One region of the Bacillus sp. Brlt_9 genome, then DNA from elsewhere that is predicted to be linked to it. Evidence: riboswitches for the same ligand, from Rfam matches in the RefSeq annotation. Region 1 holds a riboswitch; each other region holds the start of a gene.
The links. Region 1 has a riboswitch for S-adenosylmethionine ahead of VF726_RS17500 (M20 family metallopeptidase). Riboswitches for the same ligand answer to the same signal wherever they lie in the genome.

Region 2: it holds a riboswitch for S-adenosylmethionine, as region 1 does, so the genes downstream of both, VF726_RS28980 (peptide ABC transporter substrate-binding protein) here and VF726_RS17500 (M20 family metallopeptidase) in region 1, are expected to answer to the same signal.
Region 3: it holds a riboswitch for S-adenosylmethionine, as region 1 does, so the genes downstream of both, mtnK (S-methyl-5-thioribose kinase) here and VF726_RS17500 (M20 family metallopeptidase) in region 1, are expected to answer to the same signal.
Region 4: it holds a riboswitch for S-adenosylmethionine, as region 1 does, so the genes downstream of both, VF726_RS01535 (YezD family protein) here and VF726_RS17500 (M20 family metallopeptidase) in region 1, are expected to answer to the same signal.

What each region holds. Positions count from the first base shown of each region.
Region 1 is NZ_JAYJLO010000004.1:194,747-196,951, reverse strand. Features, by position in the region: gene VF726_RS17505 (AAA domain-containing protein) at 1-1,000, shown strand, start outside; SAM riboswitch class I at 1,076-1,177, shown strand; gene VF726_RS17500 (M20 family metallopeptidase) at 1,266-2,205, shown strand, end outside.
Region 2 is NZ_JAYJLO010000014.1:36,452-38,656, reverse strand. Features, by position in the region: gene proC (pyrroline-5-carboxylate reductase) at 1-173, shown strand, start outside; gene VF726_RS28985 (aldo/keto reductase) at 175-1,008, shown strand; SAM riboswitch class I at 1,161-1,265, shown strand; gene VF726_RS28980 (peptide ABC transporter substrate-binding protein) at 1,398-2,205, shown strand, end outside.
Region 3 is NZ_JAYJLO010000002.1:785,832-788,036, reverse strand. Features, by position in the region: gene mtnA (S-methyl-5-thioribose-1-phosphate isomerase) at 1-214, opposite strand, end outside; gene mtnK (S-methyl-5-thioribose kinase) at 211-1,392, opposite strand; SAM riboswitch class I at 1,484-1,625, opposite strand; gene VF726_RS10430 (carbon-nitrogen family hydrolase) at 1,698-2,205, opposite strand, start outside.
Region 4 is NZ_JAYJLO010000001.1:280,137-282,341, reverse strand. Features, by position in the region: gene sat (sulfate adenylyltransferase) at 1-4, opposite strand, end outside; gene VF726_RS01540 (phosphoadenylyl-sulfate reductase) at 43-747, opposite strand; gene VF726_RS01535 (YezD family protein) at 834-977, opposite strand; SAM riboswitch class I at 1,050-1,158, opposite strand; gene lysA (diaminopimelate decarboxylase) at 1,276-2,205, opposite strand, start outside.

The sequences.
Region 1 (2,205 bases):
GTTTATTTATAAAAATAGAGTATACGACCATCCGTCTGTTTCAGAGCGTAAGGAAATTGCGCAATTGCAGCCGTTTGCAAATGAAGCGAGTGTTTTATTCGATACGAGCTTAATGGGCGCCTTTTCGTTAAAAGACGCTGCATCTGGTTCTCGTTTTAACATTATGTCTGGTTTAGTAGCGATGCAAATGATGTTAATCGGACTGCTAGACGGTGTTCAATCGATCGGTATTGTTACACCTTACAGAGCCCAATCCCGCTTTTTATCAACATGTATTAGAGAAATGTTGCAGAAAACGAAGTATCGTCACATACCTGTTTTAGCGGCAACAGTTCATAAGTTTCAAGGTTCTGAAAGAGATATGATGATTTTTGATACAGTGGATAGTTATCCGCAAGAACGTCCTGGCGTGTTATTCTTTGACCATAAAAATCATCGCCTCGTCAATGTAGCGGTAACGAGAGCGAGAGGAAAGTTCATTCAATTATCAGATTGCCATTATATGCGTAAAAACTTATCGAGAAAACAAGCGTTATCACAATTAACAGCTCATATAGAACGTCACGGAGATGTGTATGATCGCACGACATCAAGACAATTGTGGGAGCGAAAAATTTCGAAACGTTTACGCTGGTATATGGAAATGAATCTTGAAGAGCCGAAAGGGTTATTGAAAGATATTTTAGCCGCAAAACGAAAAATTATCATTTCACTTCCAAGTACAAAACAAGTGGATAAACGAGTATGGCAAGCGTTAATGCGTAAAAATGCGCAAATAACAGTGTATAGTGATGGACCAGTTCCATTAAAAAATGTAAAGTTACAAAGACAAAACAAAGCATTCCCATTTATCGTAATCGATGATGAAATCTTCTGGGCAGGCGCACCGCTCACATCTCAAATGATGTTTGAAGGTAGTACGGAATTTCCGTACGTATGTGCAAGACTGCAAGCACCAGAAACAATTGGTGTATTAAAAGGATTTTTAGATATTCGGTAAATTCGGATAGGAATTCCTTGACTTTTACCTGGAATGAACTTAGAATGAATGTAATTTAATATAATTTTATGAAAATTCTTATCACGAGAGGTGGAGGGACTGGCCCTATGATACCTCGGCAGCGGATTCGTTATGAATACTGTGCCAATTCCAGCAAGGTAACTTGAAAGATAAGAAAGAAGCTCATTTTGACTGTATATACAGAAGCCTCTTTCTATCTTTTAGAAAGAGGCTTTTTTACGTGAAAATAAAAGGAGGAAGAAAAATGGGAGCGACAGGAGTAGCGTCACAAAGAAAAACAATTGAAGAGAGTATCGAAAGAAATAAGGAAAAGTACATAGAAACAAGTCATGATATTCATGCGAATCCGGAGATTGGTAACCAAGAGTTTTATGCATCTAGAACACTAAGTTTATTACTAGGTAGTGCAGGATTTCAGTTGCAGCACAATATAGCTGGACATGAAACGGGATTTATCGCGCGGAAAAGTTCAGGGAAACAAGGACCAGCAATCGCATTTTTAGCGGAGTATGACGCTTTGCCAGGACTAGGTCATGCGTGTGGTCACAATTTAATTGGCACCATTAGTGTTGCAGCAGCAATTGCATTATCAGAAACGCTTGAAGAAATTGGCGGGGAAGTTGTCGTGTTCGGAACACCAGCTGAAGAAGGAGGACCGAACGGTAGCGCAAAATCGAGTTATGTAAAGGCAGGCTTATTTAAAAATATTGATGCGGCGCTTATGATTCATCCGAGCGGAAAAACAGCGACAACGAGTCCGTCATTAGCAGTCGATCCACTTGATTTTCATTTTTACGGAAAAACAGCTCATGCTGCAGCTTCACCTGAAGAAGGGATTAACGCATTAGATGCGGTTATTCAGCTTTATAACAGTATTAATGCACTTCGTCAACAACTTCCGTCAGATGTGAAGATTCATGGCGTTATTACAGAAGGAGGAAAAGCACCTAATATTATTCCTGACTACGCCGCAGCAAGGTTCTTCATTCGTGCAGCAACGCGAAAAAGATGTGCGGAAGTAACAGAGAAAGTGAAAAACATCGCACAAGGGGCAGCGCTAGCAACAGGTACGAAAGTAAAAATCCATCAATTCCAAAATGAGATCGATGAATTACTCGTAACAAAAACATATAACGACATCGTAGCGGAAGAACTAGAATTACTAGGTGAAGAAGTAAATCGTA
Region 2 (2,205 bases), on a different contig from region 1:
CTGGCTCTGCTTCTATGCTTGAACAAACGCAAGATCCAGCTAACCTCCGAAAACAAGTAACAACACCAGGTGGTTCCACGGCTGAGGGTCTCAAAGCTTTATATGAATATAATTTTTCAGAGGGAATTCAAAAAGCAGTAGAAGCAACAAACAAAAAAGCTAGGGGGAAATAATATGAATTTAACAAGTTTAAAAGACTATACAACATTACATAACGGTGTAAAAATGCCTTGGTTCGGTTTAGGTGTTTTTAAAGTAGAAGATGGTTCAGAAGTAGTTGAATCTGTAAAAGCAGCAATTAAAAATGGCTACCGCAGCATTGATACTGCAGCAATTTATCAAAACGAAGAAGGCGTTGGACAAGCAATCCGTGAATCAGGTGTTTCACGTGAAGAATTATTTATTACATCAAAAGTATGGAATAGCGATCAAGGGTATGAAACAACACTTCAAGCATTTGAAACTACACTAGAAAAACTAGGTCTAGAATATTTAGACTTATATTTAGTACATTGGCCTGTAAAAGGGAAATATACTGAATCATGGAAAGCGTTAGAAAAGCTTTATAAAGACGGCCGTGTTCGTGCTATCGGTGTGAGTAATTTCCACATTCACCACTTACAAGACGTATTTGAAATGGCTGAAATTAAGCCAATGGTCAACCAAGTGGAATACCACCCACGTTTAGCACAAGAAGAGCTACACGCTTTCTGTAAAGAACATAACATCCAGCTTGAAGCTTGGTCACCATTAATGCAAGGCCAACTGCTAGACAACCAAACATTACAAGACATTGCAACAAAATATAATAAATCAACTGCACAAATTATTTTACGCTGGGATCTACAAAACGAAGTTGTAACAATCCCTAAATCTATTAAAGAACATCGCATTATTGAAAATGCAAATATATTCGATTTTGAATTAAGTGCGGATGACATGAAAGCAATTCAAGCTCTAAATGAAGATCGTCGCGTTGGTCCAGATCCAGATAACTTTAACTTCTAATAGAAGAACCACTGCCATATGCAGTGGTTTTTTTTGTTAAAAAAACTGAAAATTTAAACTATGTTTCATTTGGTTGACACTTCATTATCCAAGGTGTAAGATTTTGAATTATCAAAGAAACACAAAAATTAATAAAGTTTATTCGTTTACTCATTGTATCAAGAGAGGTGGAGGGACTGGCCCTTTGAAACCTCGGCAACAGGTTCATTTTGAATACTGTGCCACTTCCTGCAAGCTTTATGCTTGAAAGATAGAATGAGGGACTTCGTTTATATACGGGTGCATAACTTGTACGTAAAAATCCCTCTTTCTCAATATGAAAAGAGGGATTTTTTATTTTTCATTTCCCTCATCATCATCCAAACTTAATTATTTAGGAGGAAAATCAAATGAAAAAGAAGTTTGTACCCGGTATTGCATCAGTTGTAGGAGTAAGTATTTTATTAACTGGTTGCGGTAGTTATAAAAACGAAGCAAGCGGAGCAAATGCAAAAGACGAGGCGCCTAGTAAGCAGGTTTTAAACTTATCTTCACCTACTGAAATACGAACAATGGATACAGCTCGTGCTACAGATACTGATTCTGGTCAAGTAATGAGAAACGTATTTGAAGGTTTGTATAATCTTGGTGAAGGTAATAAACCTGTCCCTGGTGTTGCAAAATCTCATGAAGTAAGTGGTGATAAGACGAAATACACATTCCACCTGCGAGATTCAAAATGGTCAAACGGCACTCCTGTTACAGCGAAAGACTTTGTCTTCGCTTGGCAAAGAGCTGTTGATCCAGCAACAGCCTCTGAATATGCATTTCTATTCTTTGATATTAAAAATGCATCAAAAATTAACAACAAAGAACTTCCAGCCGATCAACTTGGTGTAAAAGCAATTGATGACCATACGTTTGAGGTAGAATTAGAACGCCCTGTTCCGTACTTTATTAGCTTAACAGCATTTCCAACATTTCTACCAATTAACGAGGAATTCTTTAAAGCACAAGGTGATAAGTACGCTTTAGAAGACAATACAATCTTGTACAACGGAGCTTTTACACTAAGCGATTGGAAGCACGAGCAAAGCTTTAAATTCAAGAAAAATCCTACCTATTGGGATAAAGATACTGTCAAACTGGAAGAAATCAATTTTAACGTCGTAAAAGAAAAATCTACAGAAGTAAATTTATTCGAGTCAAAACAATTAG
Region 3 (2,205 bases), on a different contig from region 1:
TATATTTTTTGGATGCAAGCGCCAAACCAAATGCAGCTACAATTCCAATTGCAGGCGCTCCTCGCACTTCTAGCATGACAATACTTTTCCATACCTCTTCAATCGTCGTTAATGTTTTGTATTCTGTGCTGTGCGGTAACTTTGTTTGATTTAATACTGCAATGGCATCACCTTTCCAACTGACAGACCTCGGAATAGTAACAATTGTACTCATGCTTTTACGCCTCCAGAAACTGTCCGTTGAAATAATGTTCGAAACAGTTGAATATCAGCACCCTTAGATTCATATTTTATTAGTTCTTTCCCTAAGGATAGTGCATGTTTCTTCGCTTGAATTCTCGTTTCTTTATTTGCTATTTCATCTAAATCAGCTACATGCGCTAAACCAATTGTTCTACGGATAAGCTCACATCCAGCGAATCCAACAGCATCCGTAAAAATATTTTGCAAAATAATCGGCAACCATTGTTTCTCTTTCGTATATGCTTCTACACCTTCTCCAATCCATAACTTCGTAAAAGCTTCTACAAAATAACTCCATGTTTTCTCAATATGGAAAAATAGCACATTTCTTTTTTCCTCTTCACGTGATAACGCATTTAATAATAAATTGGCAATAAATTGACCAAGATCAAATCCAAATGGGCCATATGTTGCAAATTCCGGATCAATCACGTTCGTTTCAGAAGGCGATGAAAAAATACTACCAGTATGTAAATCACCATGAATAAGCGCTTCTTTTCTCGTTAAAAATTTATATTTATACTGTGCGACTTTTAACTTTAAAGTTTTGTCACTCCACAATTCATCAACTGCTAGTTGTAACTCTGGCTCATAATCATTCGTATCGTAATGGCCAAACGGATCTGTAAACACTAAATCTTCTGTAATTTTGCAAAGGTCCGGGTTTACAAATGTACCTTCTAGTACCCTTTTCTCTTCTGACTCTAACCCGAAGTCTGAAGTATAAAACAACACATGTGCTAGAAAACGACCAATATGTTGGGATAAAAGTGGGTACTCTTCTCCATCTATTAATCCTTTTCTAGCAATTGTTAGCCTTGATAAGTCTTCTATTACTGTTACTGCTAACTCTTCATCATGACTGTACACTACCGGCACGTATTCCGGCACATACTTCGCAAAAATTTGTAATGCTTTACTTTCAATCGTCGCTCTTTTTATAGACAATGGCCAGCTCTCACCAACTACTTTCGCATATGGCAATGCTTGTTTTATTATAATAGACTTCTCTCCATCACCTAATTTGAACACGTAATTTAAATTTCCATCTCCAATTTCATGACAAACTACATTTGCTTTCTTTTCAAAATAACCATGTTCTTTCGCATATTGTATAGCTGTCGTTTCAGTTAATGAATAATATCCCATCGTCTTCTCCCCCTTTTTTTAATTCAGAGGTTTTTCTGACGTAGAAAAACCTCTTTCCACTAAGAAAGAGGTTTGAAGTTTATCTTCTCCCCTCTTATCTGCCAGAAAGTAAACTTTCTGCTGGAATTAGCACCGTGCCTTTTGGCGTAAATAAACGCCCCATTTCACAATGGTATTACGGTCGGTTGCTGGGCTTCATCGGGCCAAATCCCTCCACCTGCTCTTGATAAGAGTTTTATAATTTTTTTGAATTTTTAACTTTATGTTGAAGACTATACCAAGAATAAAAATCACTTGTCAACATTTTATTTGTATAATTCTGGACGACGATCTGCAAAAACTGGAATTCCTTTTCGTACTTCTTTAATTTTTTCAAAATGAAGCTCTCCAAATAAAATTGATTCTTCTTCATTCGCTTCTACAACAACTTCGCCCCAAGGATCGACAATTAAAGAATGACCGGCAAACTCATTATTCGGATCCTTTCCTGTCCTATTACATGCAACAACATAACATTGATTTTCAACTGCTCTTGCTTGTAATAGCAAACGCCAATGTGCTAAACGAACCAATGGCCATTCTGCTACAACAAATAAAACTTTTGCACCTTTCGCAGTATGAACGCGCATCCATTCTGGAAAGCGAATGTCATAACAAATTGTGCCGGCGCACTCTACATTATCTAGCTTAAATTCACCTGTACTATTTCCAGCTATTAAATATTTATGTTCATCCATAAGCTGAAATAAATGCACTTTACTATATTCTTTGACTAGTTCTCCTTCCTTGTTTACCACATACATTGTATTTGTA
Region 4 (2,205 bases), on a different contig from region 1:
TCATTTTCTATATCCCCTCTTAGTTTTATTTCAAGATTCATCTTATTGATAATGTAGACCACATTCAGTTTTCACTTTCCCGGCCCATCTACCATCTCTCGAATCGCCATCCTCACCTACAGGTAACGTACACTTCTCACACCCAATACTTGGATATCCAATATCATGTAATGGGTTATACGGCAAGCTATGCTTGTATACATATCGCCATACCTCTTTCCACGTCCAATGAATGAGCGGACAAACTTTAATAGATTGAAAGCGATGATCTTGATTTATAAACTTTGTATGCTTACGTGTTTCTGATTGTTCCCTCCTTAAGCCCGATATCCACGCTTTTTCCGGTGCTAATGATTTTTCTAACGGTAAAATTTTTCTAATTTTACAACAGAGATTCGGATTACTTTCCCATAATTTCTCACCATGCAACTTCGCTTGTTCATCAAGTGTAAGTTCCGGCTGTTGTTCTATAATATTTAATGAAGGAAATCGTTCCCGCACTTTTTGGATTAATTCATACGTTTCTTGAAAATGAACATTTGTATCTAAAAATACAACTTTAGCAGATGGATTTACTTGGTTTATAAGGTGCAGCAGTACCATCCCTTCCACTCCGAAGCTACATGCGTATACAATTTCACTTTTATATTCTTTATAAGCCCAACTTAATACAGATAGCGCGCCTTTCGTTTCATCTTCTTCTGAAAATGAAATGTTATTTTCTTCCCACGTTTCATACGTCAACATGTTCTTTCCCCCTGTAAAAGCAAAAAGACGGTTTTAACCTAATGATATAGGTTAAAACCGCCTCTAGTTTTTCTAGTCAGCGCTTTTTACTTTAAACGTACTTTTTCACTTTTCTCTAATTGAATGACTTTCCCATCTTGCACAACAATTGTAATTGAACCATATTTCATATCAGCAAGCATCGCTTGAATCTTCTCAGATACTTCCTCAAAATGTTCCCGTACGCTCACGCGAACAGCCCCCCTTTTTATTCATAAAAAAAATCTTTCCCATTTCGAAAAGACTGTTCGGTAATATATTTTACCTTATCTTTCAAAATGGATTCCATTTTGCTGGATTTAGCACCTTGCTTTCTATAAGCAGGTTGCCGAGCTTCGTCGGGCCAGTTCCCTCCGCTTCTCTTGATAAGCTTTGTATTTGTATTTTATCACAATTCAGATTTTTTTCAATCCTAGTTTTCCGATATATTTTAATTATTTTATTTTACAAAAAAGGAATTGCCCATCTGAACAACTCCTTTTTCCTCATTTAAACTAATTCTTTAATACGTATGCGATCGTTCCCAATAATATTTTCATATGTTTCGCGCTCTACAACAATTTGTGATGTGCCACCTTTCGCGAAGACAACAGCTGGTCTACGAATCCTGTTATAATTATTCGCCATCGAGTACCCGTATGCCCCTGTACAAGAAATTGCTAATAAATCGGCAGTAGCAACTTTCGGTAAAGTGATATCCCAAATTAACATATCTCCACTCTCACAACATTTCCCTGCAATCGAAACAACTTCCTCGTTCTCATCGTTCCCTCGATTCGCTAACATCGCTTCATAACGAGCGTTATATAAAGCAGGTCTTAAATTATCAGTCATCCCACCATCCACTGATACATATTTCCGAATACCAGGAATGTCCTTCACAGATCCGACTGTATAAAGTGTCGTTCCAGCATCACCTACAATGCTACGGCCTGGTTCAACCCATATTTCTGGCAAGGGATAATTACATACTGTAAATTGTTCTCTCACTGCACTTGTTACCGCTCGCACATATGTCTCAAGAGTTAATGGCGTATCTGATTCTGTGTAGCGTATTCCGAATCCTCCGCCCACATTTAGCACTTTTACTACATAATTTGTTCGCTCTCTCACTTCTTCTAAAAATTGATGAAGAACTTCAATCGCTCGCACAAAACCGGCCGTTTCAAATATTTGTGATCCGATATGTGAATGAATTCCTAGCACGTTATAATTTGATTTTTGTAAAGCAAGCTCAATTGCCTGCATCGCTTGACCATTTGACACACCAAATCCAAATTTCGAATCATCTTGACCTGTTGTAATATATTCATGTGTGTGCGCCTCTACTCCAGGCGTTACACGAATTAATATGTTCACAAATTTCCCATGTTGCACTGCTAAATCATGCAAAATCTCTAATTCTAAGAAATTATCTAC